Regions from separate parts of the Fictibacillus sp. S7 genome, predicted to be linked through region 1. Evidence: riboswitches for the same ligand, from Rfam matches in the RefSeq annotation. Region 1 holds a riboswitch; each other region holds the start of a gene.
The links. A riboswitch is a leader RNA that binds a small molecule or an ion and turns the genes downstream of it on or off. The one in region 1 is predicted to bind S-adenosylmethionine.
Positions count from the first base shown of each region.

Region 2: it holds a riboswitch for S-adenosylmethionine, as region 1 does, so the genes downstream of both, DMO16_RS10820 (homoserine dehydrogenase) here and DMO16_RS10060 (ABC transporter ATP-binding protein) in region 1, are expected to answer to the same signal.
Region 3: it holds a riboswitch for S-adenosylmethionine, as region 1 does, so the genes downstream of both, DMO16_RS12590 (bifunctional homocysteine S-methyltransferase/methylenetetrahydrofolate reductase) here and DMO16_RS10060 (ABC transporter ATP-binding protein) in region 1, are expected to answer to the same signal.
Region 4: it holds a riboswitch for S-adenosylmethionine, as region 1 does, so the genes downstream of both, metX (homoserine O-acetyltransferase MetX) here and DMO16_RS10060 (ABC transporter ATP-binding protein) in region 1, are expected to answer to the same signal.

Region 1 is NZ_QJKL01000001.1:1,966,147-1,969,328, forward strand. Features, by position in the region: gene DMO16_RS10055 (ABC transporter permease) at 1-607, opposite strand, end outside; gene DMO16_RS10060 (ABC transporter ATP-binding protein) at 627-1,397, opposite strand; SAM riboswitch class I at 1,591-1,703, opposite strand; gene DMO16_RS10065 (VanW family protein) at 1,912-2,784, shown strand; gene DMO16_RS10070 (hypothetical protein) at 2,906-3,182, shown strand, end outside.
Region 2 is NZ_QJKL01000001.1:2,115,633-2,118,814, reverse strand. Features, by position in the region: gene DMO16_RS10835 (ABC transporter substrate-binding protein) at 1-302, shown strand, start outside; gene DMO16_RS24280 (hypothetical protein) at 360-500, shown strand; gene DMO16_RS10830 (GNAT family N-acetyltransferase) at 579-935, shown strand; gene DMO16_RS10825 (HPr family phosphocarrier protein) at 1,098-1,349, shown strand; SAM riboswitch class I at 1,583-1,692, shown strand; SAM riboswitch class I at 1,788-1,895, shown strand; gene DMO16_RS10820 (homoserine dehydrogenase) at 1,994-3,182, shown strand, end outside.
Region 3 is NZ_QJKL01000001.1:2,436,299-2,439,480, reverse strand. Features, by position in the region: gene metH (methionine synthase) at 1-359, opposite strand, end outside; gene DMO16_RS12590 (bifunctional homocysteine S-methyltransferase/methylenetetrahydrofolate reductase) at 352-2,199, opposite strand; SAM riboswitch class I at 2,295-2,411, opposite strand; gene DMO16_RS12585 (MBL fold metallo-hydrolase) at 2,512-3,182, shown strand, end outside.
Region 4 is NZ_QJKL01000001.1:927,532-930,713, reverse strand. Features, by position in the region: gene DMO16_RS04690 (cysteine dioxygenase) at 1-304, opposite strand, end outside; gene DMO16_RS04685 (cell wall hydrolase) at 518-1,132, shown strand; gene DMO16_RS04680 (universal stress protein) at 1,166-1,654, opposite strand; SAM riboswitch class I at 1,819-1,929, shown strand; gene metX (homoserine O-acetyltransferase MetX) at 2,017-3,099, shown strand; gene DMO16_RS04670 (MDR family MFS transporter) at 3,139-3,182, opposite strand, start outside.

The DNA.
Region 1 (3,182 bases):
AGGCGGCTGGCAGGATAAGCGTTGTAATCTGCTTCCATTTACTGAACTCGAGCACTTTTGCAACATCAAACAGTTTTGAATCCACTCCGCGAATTCCAAGAAACGCGTTAACATACAAAGGGAAAAAGGCAGCTTTTGAAATGAGAAGGATTTTGGATAATTCGCCAAAGCCAAACCAAAGGATAAACAATGGGATCACCGCCAAGGAGGGGATGGTTCTGATCATCTGCAGCGTGGGATCCAATGTTAGTTCGGTTTTGCTTGAAAAACCTACAGCCAGCCCTGCAAGAAGTCCCAGCCCGCCGCCAAGCAAGAATCCCAGAATCGCCCGGAAAAGACTGATTTTAAAGTGAGCGTATAATTCGCCCGAAACGATTAAATCTTTAAATGCCACCAGGATTTCGCTGGGCCTTGGAAGCAATGTAGCCGAAATCAATCCATAGGCACCAGCAGCTTCCCAAATCAGAACGACAAGAACAGGAAGTGCAAGCCCCCGCATCCAATTGAACAAAGGTAACTTTTTACGATTTCTTTTACCAGTCGTTTCCTTTACCGATGGGGGGTGTTCAACACCTGATCGCGTTAATACTCCAGTTTGATTGCTCATTTTTTCATCTCCTTTTAAATCAAATCGCTGCTGCCTGGTGTTCTTCTACTTTTTCAAATTCACTCAGCACACGCTGGCGGATTTCCTGAAAAGACGCATCAGTTTTCTTTCTCGGATATGGAAGGTCAACCGGAATCACTTCCCGGATGGTCCCCGGCCTCGGATTCATGATGACAACCCTGGTGGCCAGGTAGATCGCTTCGTCAATATCATGGGTTACAAAAAGCATGATCGTACGGTTGTTCTGCCAAATATCGAGCAGGACCTCTTGCATATGAGAGCGGGTAAATGCATCAAGCGCTCCGAACGGTTCATCTAGCAGCAGCACCTTCGGATTTCGAAGAAGGGCTCTTGCAATGGCTACCCGCTGTGCCATCCCGCCGGAGAGCTCTTTTGGATAGGCGTTTTCAAACCCTTTCAAACGGACCAGTTCGATGAGCTGTTTTACGCTTTCCTTTGTCTCCTTGTTCTTAACTGGCAAATTGGCGGCTATATTTTTCTCAGCGGTGAGCCAGGGAAACAGCCGCGGTTCCTGAAAAATAAATCCTTTTTCAATGCTCGGTCCAGTCACTTTCCGGTTATCCAGCAAAACTGAACCTTCATGGGCCGTATCCAGCCCAGCCACGATTTTTAAAAGGGTGCTTTTCCCGCACCCGCTCGGCCCGATTACCGTAATAAATTCCCCTTTCTCCACATCAAGCTGGATTTTTTCCAGCGCTTTAACCTTGCCATTGACGGTTTCAAAGCTTTTTTCAACCTCATTGACCTGTAATAATGCCACTCGCCCCATCCTCCTCTTTTAAATAAAGCTGTTCAAAATAAAAACAACCGGAGCCATTTTAATAAACAAAATGGTCTCCGGTTGTCCGGTCGACTTTATTAGAGAATCTGTACAGTAGTTCAAATTCCCTTTATAGAAAAAACATAAAAAAACTCCTTCCAACGTGCCAGAAGGACGTAAAGAAGAAGTACGGTTCATGCTTCTCTTATCATCCAAGCTTGCGGCTTGTTGGATTTGGCACAGTTCTCTTCAATTGAAAAGAGTCCGCTGCCGAGGTTTCATAGGGCCAATTCCCTCCACCTCTCTTAATAAGATAGAGTATGTAGTTTTTGATAAAAGGGAATCCTTATCGGATTACTTGTAATTAAAACAGGTATGCATTTGAATGTCAACAACTTTCTGAAAAAACAGATTAAAACTTTTTAAAATGATAATTTTCCTACTTTCAATTTCTTCCTTCTGTTTATCTCTTACATAAATAAAAGTTGCCCTTATCATACTAATTGGTGGGAGGTTTTCGACTATGTTACTTTCTTGGTTAACGGGTATGCTTCTGCTTGTGCAGCCGGTTCCTGTCAACACGCCGGACAGCATCTCACTCGTTCAGCAAGGCCAGACAATCGCCATCATACAGCGCAAGGATTTCACGGTGCCGCTTCCTGGGACCCCTGTTCTTGATACCGAAAAGCTTAAGGTCTTTACGGACAAGCTGGAAGGACAGGTGTACCGGCCGCCTATCAATGCACGGATCAATGATACTGGTGGAATATCTTCTGGGCAAAATGGTTCGAAGCTTTATCGGGAGGCGTTCAAGGAAAAATTTTATGCAAAGTTCTTTAGTAAAGGACCCTCAAAGATAGAAATTCCAAGCCTGACGGTCCATCCACGAGTGGATAGTGAGCTGCTCGGAAACATAAGAACCAATCACCTCGGCCAGTATGTGACCTACTTTAACCGCTCCAATACCTCACGGATTCATAATATTTCATTGGCCGCCAACGCCATTGATAATCATGTTGTTTTTCCCGGGGAAACCTTTTCTTTTAATAGGGTTGTTGGAAACCGAACAAAGGAAAAAGGGTATATGCGTGCACCGGTGATTATCCGGGGCGAACTGTCGGAAGGAGTAGGCGGCGGCATCTGCCAGGTTTCTTCTACCCTTTTTAATGCTGTGGACCGTGCCGGACTCCACATTGTTCAACGGTATTCCCATACCCGCAGAGTTCCCTATGTTCCTAAAGGACGGGATGCAACGGTAAGCTGGTACGGTCCTGACTTCCGTTTTCAGAACCGTTATAATCAGCCCATCCTGATCCGTGCAAAAGCATACGGTGGAAGCATTATGGTCATCGTTTCCTCTTCCGATGTGATCAATCTTCCTCAGAAAAAAAGGTGAATACTCCCTCTCTCCATTAATTGTGTCAACATTGTTAACCATTGCACAAACCCGTTCCAAATTGAAGGTAAGGATGATAGAATAAATGAGGATTTGATCATCAATTGGAGAGAGTGATGACATGAAAAGTCTTCCATTTTTCTATATGCTGTTTCTAATCAACGGATTGCTTCTTGCTGGCGGATTGGTCAGCCCGGCGTACATGGCTGTTGCCCGGTGGAGCATGATTTTCTTTAATATTACGGCAGTAGCAGCCCTTATTTACTTTAAAGAGCATGGCAATGGTGCAAGATGGAGCAAAGTATCCTCCCGCGGCCGCATGCTTTGGTGGGGCGCATTTATGTTCAATATTATTTCGGCTGCCAATGAAGTTCTTCATTCGGCACTATTCCAAGGTT
Region 2 (3,182 bases), 150 kb from region 1:
AAAACAGGAAGCTTTACCAAAAATTTTGGCGGGCTCTTTCAAAAGGACAAAAGGATGTACAAGAGCATCCGGAGAACGCGTTGAATATTTTATTTCAGCATGAAAACAAAGAGTTTCCCCTGGATCAAAAGGTAGAAAAGAAAAGCCTTCGAATTCTTCTGCCCTTGATGGACAGTGGCAGCAAACCCTTTGGGTATGAGGATCAAAAGTCGTGGAATAAGGTTTCAGAGTGGCTTTATGAGACAGATATGATCAAAAAGAAAATAGATACCCAAAAAGCCTATATTAATCTGGAAAAATAACAGAGTAGACTCCGCCTTGTTTGGTTATGTTAAGTACCAGGCAAGGAGGTGTCCGGCATGGCCAAAAATGAAAAAATCCGCAAGCAAAACGCGGAGCAGCGAAAAGGAAAGGCGGATATTCCGAAGGGAACGTTTGCTGATCCAATTGCCAATCAGGATGATATCGCCGAAATCAAGAACAACAAGGACAGCCAATAACGAAGAACACGCCCTGATTTCAGGAGCGTGTTTTTTTGATTTTGTTGTATGCTAGAAAGAAGAATAGGGGGTGCGGGAATGCTGATATGGGAACAGAGCGGGCTGGAGAAAGTGATGGATGAACTAGAGATTATGAACTCCAATCCATTTTATAATGAGCTGTTTTACGGGAAAGGCAAAGTGGACCCGAAGGATGGCAAGCCGTGGCTGGGTTTCCTGATGGTTGCCAAATCCTGTCAAAACCAGGGATTGGCAAAAAAGCTTTATACGGAATGCGAAAATGAGTTAAGAAAGACGAAGCTCCACGTATTGCGGCTCGGAATCTTAACGGGTAATGCTCCTGCGTTGAGCTTTTGGAGCGGAATGGGCTTCAGAGAAATCGAAATTAAAGAAAACGAGGGGGGGAAAATACATATTTTTGAAAAACAATTTTAACCCTTCTGATGCTCCTCCCTTTTTCCTAAACTGCCAATTTTCCACATATTGATGGTCAGGCGTGCATATCTTCATTGGTATGAAAAAAAGTTAAACTGCCTTAATATGTGCTTAATCATTGCGGGTTAAAATGGCAGGGAAAAGGAATAGGAGTGGAAAGGTATGAAGACATACTGCTTTTTGCAGGAAAAAATGAATTCCAGAACAATATCAAAGCTTGTTCATAAAGCGAACGAATTTGAAGAGTGTCAAATCTATTTCGAATTCGATAACTGCCAGATGAATGCCAAAAGCATGTTAAGCATGAGTAAACTCTCAGGCATGGCTGGCTTGTGCTGTATAACAGCGCAAGGACAGGATCAGCAGGATGCCCTTGAAGGAATACGTGAGATTTGTGCAGGAAAATTAGTGTAGCCTTATGCGCCTGAAAATTCCTGGGACCCTTTAATGGCTTTGGCCATCACTTTTACAGATTTTGCTTTTCATATCGCTGCGAGTGAAAGTTTCAGTGGAACGGTAATCACCAAATCCTTCATCATGGCTCTGGTGCCTTCACTGCTGATCATGTTTTATCTTGAACGGAAAAATAGGTCCAGGAGCGGTTGACGCTCTTCTTCCTCCATGATAAAGTAAGACTAATTTAAAAAAGCTTATCCAGAGCGGTGGAGGGAAAGGCCCGATGAAACCCGGCAACCTTCAGGCAGATTGTCTGAAAAGGTGCCAAGTCCTTCAAAGGTACAACTTTGAGCGATAAGAGATGAAACCGGAATGTAACTCTCTTATCATCGATAAGGGAGTTTTTTAGTACTAAAAAAGTCATTTGCTACATAACATGTTTCAATCTCATATGTACTCTTATCCAGAGCGGCGGAGGGAAAGGCCCTATGAAGCCCGGCAACCTACAGGCATATTGCCTGAAAAGGTGCTACTACCTGCAGGAGAAATCCTGGATGATAAGAGGAGGCCGTGACGCCCTCTTCTTAGGAAGGGGGCTTTTTTCATTTCGGAGCTATTCTCGAGAGGTAAGCTTATCCAATCAAACAAAGGGAGAGATATCATTGAGTGAAATTAAAATTGCATTGCTGGGACTGGGAACTGTGGGAACCGGGGTATATTCCTCATTGTTAAAAAGAAAACCTGAGATTGAACAGTTGCTGGGAAAAAAGATCCGTCTGTCAGGAATATTGATTAAAAATCCGGCAAAACCGAGGTCCGACTTTCAGAAAGCGCCATTATACTCAGAGTTTGAAAAAATTCTGGGTAAAGAGGCGCCAGATGTGGTCATTGAAGCCATCGGGGGAATTGAACCGGCCAAAACGTACATTACCCGGTCACTGGAAGCAGGGTGCCATGTAATTTCCGCCAACAAAGACCTGATTGCCCGTCATGGAGAAGAGCTAACAAGCCTTGCGAAAGCAAGAGGAGCACGCTTTGTATATGAAGCAAGTGTAGGCGGCGGCATCCCGGTGTTAAGGACACTGAGGGAGCTTTTGCGAATCAATAAAGTACAGCACGTGGAGGGAATATTGAATGGAACGTCCAATTTTATTCTCTCGCACATGAGAACAACTGGATCTACGTTCCCGGAAGCTCTGGAACTCGCCCAGCAAAAGGGATATGCAGAACCTGACCCGACGAATGATATTGAAGGGCTGGATGCTTTTTATAAAGCCATGGTGCTGAGTAAGTGGATTTATGGTGAACAGCCGTTATGGGAGGAAGCCGAGGTAAAGGGAATTGGAAATGTGCGTCTTGAGGAAATACAGCTCGCAGAACAGCTTGGACTGCGCCTAAAACATCTGGTGCTCCTGGATGACAGTCTCGAGCTGAAGGTGAAACCGGTGTTGGTAGACAGTGAACATCCGCTTTATGGAGTGGAAGGAGTGGACAATGCGGTCCGTATTCAGACGGATCTTCTTGGCTGTTTAACCTTACAGGGACCAGGTGCAGGGGCTGAAGCAACAGCAAGTGCCATCGTGGAAGATTTTTTATCCCTGTATGAGACGGGCAGCGTTTATCAGGACAAACCGGCCGTATCTGAAGTCGTTCATAAGAAACAGTCCAAAGAGGGAACAACCTATCTTTTGTTTGGTGAAAAAGAACACATTTCGGGAGATACAATTTCTGCACTGCAGCTTCAAGGAGCAGTACTTGATACGGTTTCCCTGCCGGATTCCTCTCTCATCGCGTTCCTGTACGCTGGAGATTTGCCTGTAAGCACATTGCATTTCACCAGCATTTATCCTG
Region 3 (3,182 bases), 470 kb from region 1:
CCCGCCACAAAGCGCGGCCACTCGGGAGTAGAGATCTGCTCGACAGCCTGTCGTGCAATCTCTGCTGCCACTTTATTCGTTTCGTAGGCTTTGTATCCGAGGCCATATTCATCAAGGACGATGTCTGTAGCTCCGAACGTATTGGTTTCAATGATGTCGGCTCCGGCTTTCAAATATTGAAGGTGTACACCGAGAATCACATCCGGACGGGTGAAATTCAGATTTTCGTTACAGCCTTCAAGCTCTTCGCCGCCAAAGTCGTCTGCTGTCAGGATGGCTTGCTGGAGAATGGTGCCCATCGCCCCGTCCATAATCAGTATTTTCTTCTTTAGCTGTTGTTCAAGGGTGATGTTAGACATTTTGTATCCTCCTTACGATTTGGGGAGCAATATTATATGCATATCGCGTCAATTCAACGGTTAGTTCATAGCGCATAAACGGTGTGATCAGGTAGATGCCATTGAAGAGTTCCGTGGCTGCATCAATTAATGACTTTGAAATCGCCAGTCCTTCACGAGCCGCGGCTAACGGATCATCCTTGAATTCCGCCATCCGGTTCCTTACTTCATCACTCAGCTTGATGCCGGGCACTTCATAGTGAAGGAAATCGGCATTGCGGCTTGAAGTCAGCGGCATAATGCCGACATAGACCGGAACAGGGAGGTCTTTTACCGCCTCATGGAACTGCAGCAGTTTTTCCTCGGAATAAACAGGCTGGCTGATAAAGTAGTCTGCACCGGCTTCTATTTTCTTCTCTGCGCGCTGGACAGCACGGTCGAGTGCTTTCACATTCGGATTAAAGGCCGCTCCCACGGTAAAATGTGTTTTCTCTCCGAGGTCTTTACCGGAGAGGGAGACCCCTTCGTTAAACTGCTTGATCATTTTGATCAACTCGATCGATGTTACATCATAGACGCTGGAGGCACCCGGAAAATCACCCACTTTTGCGGGATCACCAGTAATGGCCAGAATGTCATGAAGACCAAGCGTGTGAAGGCCCATCAAATGGGACTGCAAACCGATGATGTTCCGGTCACGGCAGGCCAGGTGGACGATGGGCTGGGCACCGGTCTGCGCTTTTGCAAGAGATGACAGCGAGGTGTTGCAAATTCTTGGCGATGCCAAAGAGTTGTCTGCCAGCGTAATCGCATCTGCGCCTGCTTCCTTGAGGGCTTTGGCGCCTTCGAAAAATCGCGTCGTATCCAGTTTTCGGGGAGGGTCGAGCTCCACAATGACCGATCGGCGTTCCTGCAGTATTTCCGGCAAAGAGATTTGAGGCTTTTGCCCGGATGATGCAACAGCAATCGGCTCTGGCCGCTGCCGAACATTTTTTTCGGTAACAGGTGAGAGACCGTTCAGTTCCTCTGCGAAGGCCTCTATGTGGGCCGGTGTGGTTCCACAGCAGCCGCCAAGCAGACGGACACCCTGATTTCTGAAAAGAGAAGCACTGTTTTTAAAATACTCCGCATCGCCTTCATATTGAAACTTGCCATCCACATAGGAAGGAAGGCTCGCATTGGGATAGGCGGAAAGAAAAGCATGCTTTGGAATTTCTACTTCCTCCAGGGTTTTGATCATGTGGAAAGGGCCGAGCCGGCAATTGAGGCCGACGACATCGGATCCCAACTCTTCCAGCCGCTTGATCGCCGTATTCACCGGGGTTCTGTCGTTTAAGATGCCTACCTCCTGGAGGGAAATCTGTGAAATGATCGGCAGATCGGTCTGGCTTCGGGCGATTTTAAGTACGGCCTCCAGTTCCTCCAGATCATAGAAGGTTTCCAGAAGAAGCCCGTCTACACCCTCAAGGAGAAGGCAGTACAGCTGCTCCCTGAAGCTTCTTTTTATTTCTTCAAGAGACAAAGAACTGGGGCCGGTTCCCCGTATACCCCCAATGGTTCCAAGCACGTACGCCTTGCCGCCGGCTGCTTTTTTCGCTAGAGAAACGGCTGCGCTGTTTAATTCTTTTACCTGCTCCTCCAGTCCGTACCGCTGCAGCTTAATATAGTTGGCGCTGTACGTATTGGTCTGGATCACATTTGCCCCGGCCTGAATATAAGCCTGGTGAATCGACTGGATCTGTTCAGTGTGAGACAGATTCAGCTGCTCGAAACAGCAGTCGGTTCCATAGGAATACAGCAGCGTTCCCATGGCTCCGTCAGCGATCAGAATCTTGCTTTCTAGGTCTTTCAATAATCCCATTATGAGTCCTCCTGTTGGTTCGGTATCTTCCAGTGGCCCAAAAAAATAAAAAAAGCCTTCTTAAAGAAGAAGACTTTGAACATTCGATGTCATTCTTCTTATCTTTCAAGTTCTGCAATCGAACTTGTTGGACTTAGCACCTTTTCAGCTCGTAATCGCTGAAGGTTGCTGAGGTGTCAACGGGCCATTCCCTTAACCTCTCTGGATAAGAAACCAAATTGCTATAAAATTAGTTCTTTATACCTTACAATAATTATTAGAACATTTCAATAGCTTTTTACAATCTTGCTAGGATCGGGAGGAATCCGGACGATGAAGAAGTTCGCCAACCTTGACAATATTGAAAATACACATACATTTAAAGACTTACTCCGCTGGCAGCGGGAAAGACGAAGCAATAAAAAGGATTTGACCCAACAAATTCAGCAGAGCACGAATAAAGAGCCTCAGAGATTAAAAGAAAACCGCAGCATACACTCGATTACATGGATTGGCCATTCAACCTTTCTTTTGCAGGTGGGCGGACTGAATATCCTGACAGACCCTGTATGGGCTCCAAAAATGGGATTGCAAAAGCGGCTCACAGCCCCTGGGTTGTCCGCCGGGCAGCTGCCGGACATCGATCTTGTTCTGATCTCCCACGGACATTATGACCACCTTGATTTCAACAGCATCAAACAGCTAAAAGGAAAAATCTCTTTTTATGTGCCTGCCGGACTTAAAGGTTTGTTCCGCAAAAAAGGGTATCAGGCAGTAACAGAGGCCAACTGGTGGGAGGAGTTTGTGGACAGGGGCCTGAAGATTATGTTTGTTCCTGCCCAGCACTGGACGCGCAGGAGCGCTTTTGACATGAACACTTCCCATTGGGGAGGCTGGGTAATCGAAGACCTGAAAACGGAAGAAAGCGTCTATTTTGCCGGAGATACCGGTTATTTTCGCGGATTTCGGGACATTGGAGAACGTTTGAAGCCGGATACGGTGCT
Region 4 (3,182 bases), 1.0 Mb from region 1:
TGGCAGGAGAAATCTCATAAATCCAATGATCTGAGCTGCCAGCAATAATCTGAACCCAACCATAGGACTGGCCATGATCATGAGGAGCACAGTCGAGATAAGTTGACCATTGCATAACAAGAATTTCAATGTGATCATTCTGATAAAACATCTGTCTTCCGTAAGGTTTATTGCCGGGTTCTTTTAAGAAAGGGGTTACATCCTCGAGGCGGGCATCCAATTGTTTAATGGCCGTTAAAAGCTGTCTGGAAGAGGGATTATGCATGGAACCAAAAAGCGTTTCAATACGTTCTAGAAGGGTCACGCTCTTCATCCTCTCTGATCGCTTTTTATTTTAGTTTATGAGGGGGACAATATGTTCATGTAAAAAGACAATCTGTGAGTCAATGGTCACAAAATAACATGATTACCCGAAACCTACCTCCTAGGGACTGCGTTAGGTAAAAACGTCCGCTTTTTGTCTAGAATCATCATTTTCACCGCAGACGAAATTTTATGACTCAAGGAGGTACGATTCATGTTTAAAAAGGTGAGTATCATCACAGGAATCACAGCCATTGTGCTATCTATAACTGGAGGTACAGGAGCCAGTGCACATACAGTTAAAGAAGGGGATACTCTTTGGAAGCTGGGGCAATCCTATAATGTGCCGTTTCAGGAGATCAAAAAAGAGAATGGACTTACCGGCAATTTGATTTATCCGGGACAAAATTTAAAGGTGCAGCCAGTAAAGGGAATAAGCGCTGAAAAAACAAACGCTGCGTCAGAACAAATAAAAGCAACGCCGGAAGATAAAAAATTGCTCGCTTCTCTTGTTGAAGCAGAAGCAATGGGAGAAAGCTTTGAAGGAAAGGTAGCGGTGGCCTCTGTTGTCTTGAACCGCGTTGAAGATGACGGCTTTCCTGATTCCATTCATGACGTCATCTACGACAAAGGACAATTTCAGCCGGTTATGGAGAACAATTTAAAGAAACCTTCTCCCGAGTCGGAAAAGGCAGTAGACAAGGCCTTATCTGGTTATGATAACACGAACGGTGCTCTGTTCTTTTACAATAAAAAGACAGCCGTTAGCAGATGGCTCGATACGAAACCTGCTTGTACGGTTATCGGAAACCATACATTCAGCAAATAATCCATGCCCCCGTCATTCGCGGACGGGGGTTTTTTATCGTTGGCTCGTACTTCTGATGCTTAATCCTGAGGATGTAATTTTTTGGCTGTTTCTTGCGATCAGTACATCACAATTGGCATGGCGCGTAATATACTGTGAGACACTTCCGATAAAAATGCGTTCCATCGCATTTAATCCTGTTGCACCACAAACAATCAAATCTGATTCATGCATGGAGGCAAATGAGAGAATTTCCATTTTGGGCGATCCTGAGTTTGATAAAGTGGTTACATGTGTTAGTCCATGGTTTCTGGCCAATTTTTCATAGTCGTCCAAAAGTGTTCTGGCTGCAATCCGATCTCTGTCCATTTCAATATTAATGGCTCCGGCATCAAGTGGAGCAGCCGGAAGGCGGTCTTCAGTTATGTGTACGATATACAACTTGGCATGATATTCTTTTGCCACTTCAATCGCTCTGTAAAACGCCACTTCCGATGAACGGGAACCGTCAACACCAACCAGGATTCTATGGTAAGAAGGCATACCCTCACCTCTTTTGGAATATAGTATACATAAGTTTTACCCGCTGGAGGAGGAAGGCAAACACGAAGACAAACAATAAAAAACTTTCGGAATTTAATTGACAAATTCATAAGACTGCTGTATTTTTGAACGTATTAAAGTTGTTCATAAAAACGAATAGTTAACTCTTATCAAGAGTGGTGGAGGGACTGGCCCGATGATACCCGGCAACCTGCAGAGATTATTCTGTACTGGTGCCAAATCCTGCAAAGGCAAAACACTTTGACAGATAAGAGACGGTACAACCCCAAAATGGATGATTGCACCTCTCTGAATCTAAAAAGAGAGGTGTTTTTTGTTTGATAAAATCGGAGGGATATCTGATGGCAAATGCACAGGCAGCAATTGAAAATGAAGTGGCAGAAATAGGGAATCTCGTTCTGGAATCCGGCAAAACATTAACCGATGTTCATATTGCCTATCAGCGCATAGGAGCGGCTGATGCTCCGGCTATTTTGGTGTGCCATGCACTTACAGGAAATCAATATACGATGACGACAGAAATTGGACCCGGGTGGTGGGAAGGACTCATTGGGCCAGGCCAATATATCGATTCAGAAAAATACCAGGTGATTACGACCAACGTTCTTGGCGGCTGTGAAGGGACGACAGGACCGCTTTCCATCAACCCTTTGACAGGGGAGAGATATGGCGGGGATTTTCCGCTCATTACCATCCGAGACATGGTTAATGCTCAAAAACGATTGCTTGAAGTTCTTCACATTCATTCACTTGACACAGTCATCGGTGGATCGCTTGGCGGGATGCAGGTTATGGAATGGGGCTTGCTCTACCCTGATTTTATGGACCGTTTGATTCCCATTGCGGTCACACCTGCCTTAAGCGATTATGCCATTGGTTTCAATGCCATTGGGCGAACGGCGATTGTGAGTGATCCGGAATGGAATAATGGGAACTATTCATCAGAAGTGTCACCTGCCAAAGGGCTTGGCATTGCCAGAATGATTGGAATGCTGACCTACCGTTCGGGAACGTTATTTAATCAGCGGTTTCAACGGGAACAAACGGAAGAATGGTATTCCATATCAGATGAAGCTTCGTTTTCCGTTGAGACTTACCTGCATTATCAGGCCCAAAAGCTGTCCCAGCGGTTTGATGCCAACAGCTACCTGACCTTACTGAAAGCAATGGACAGCCATGACATCGGCAGAGGAAGAGGAGGTATCCATCAAGCAAGCAAAGGATACAGGGCAAAAATGCTCTGTCTCGGATTTACAGAGGACCTGTTATATCCGCCGGCGATGATGAAAACTTTTACAGAAAGCGTGAACGAAGAAAGCCAAAAGGCCCTCTTTCATGAAGTGAATACCATTTTTGGCCATGATGGATTTTTAACAGAATTCGAAAAATGGGGCCCGTTTCTGGAAGGATTTTTTTCCGAATAAAAAAGACATGAAGCGAAAATAGCTTCATGTCTTTTGGTTTTAGAGTTCTCCTGCAGCTTGATCCGCCAAAGGAACCGTTGTTT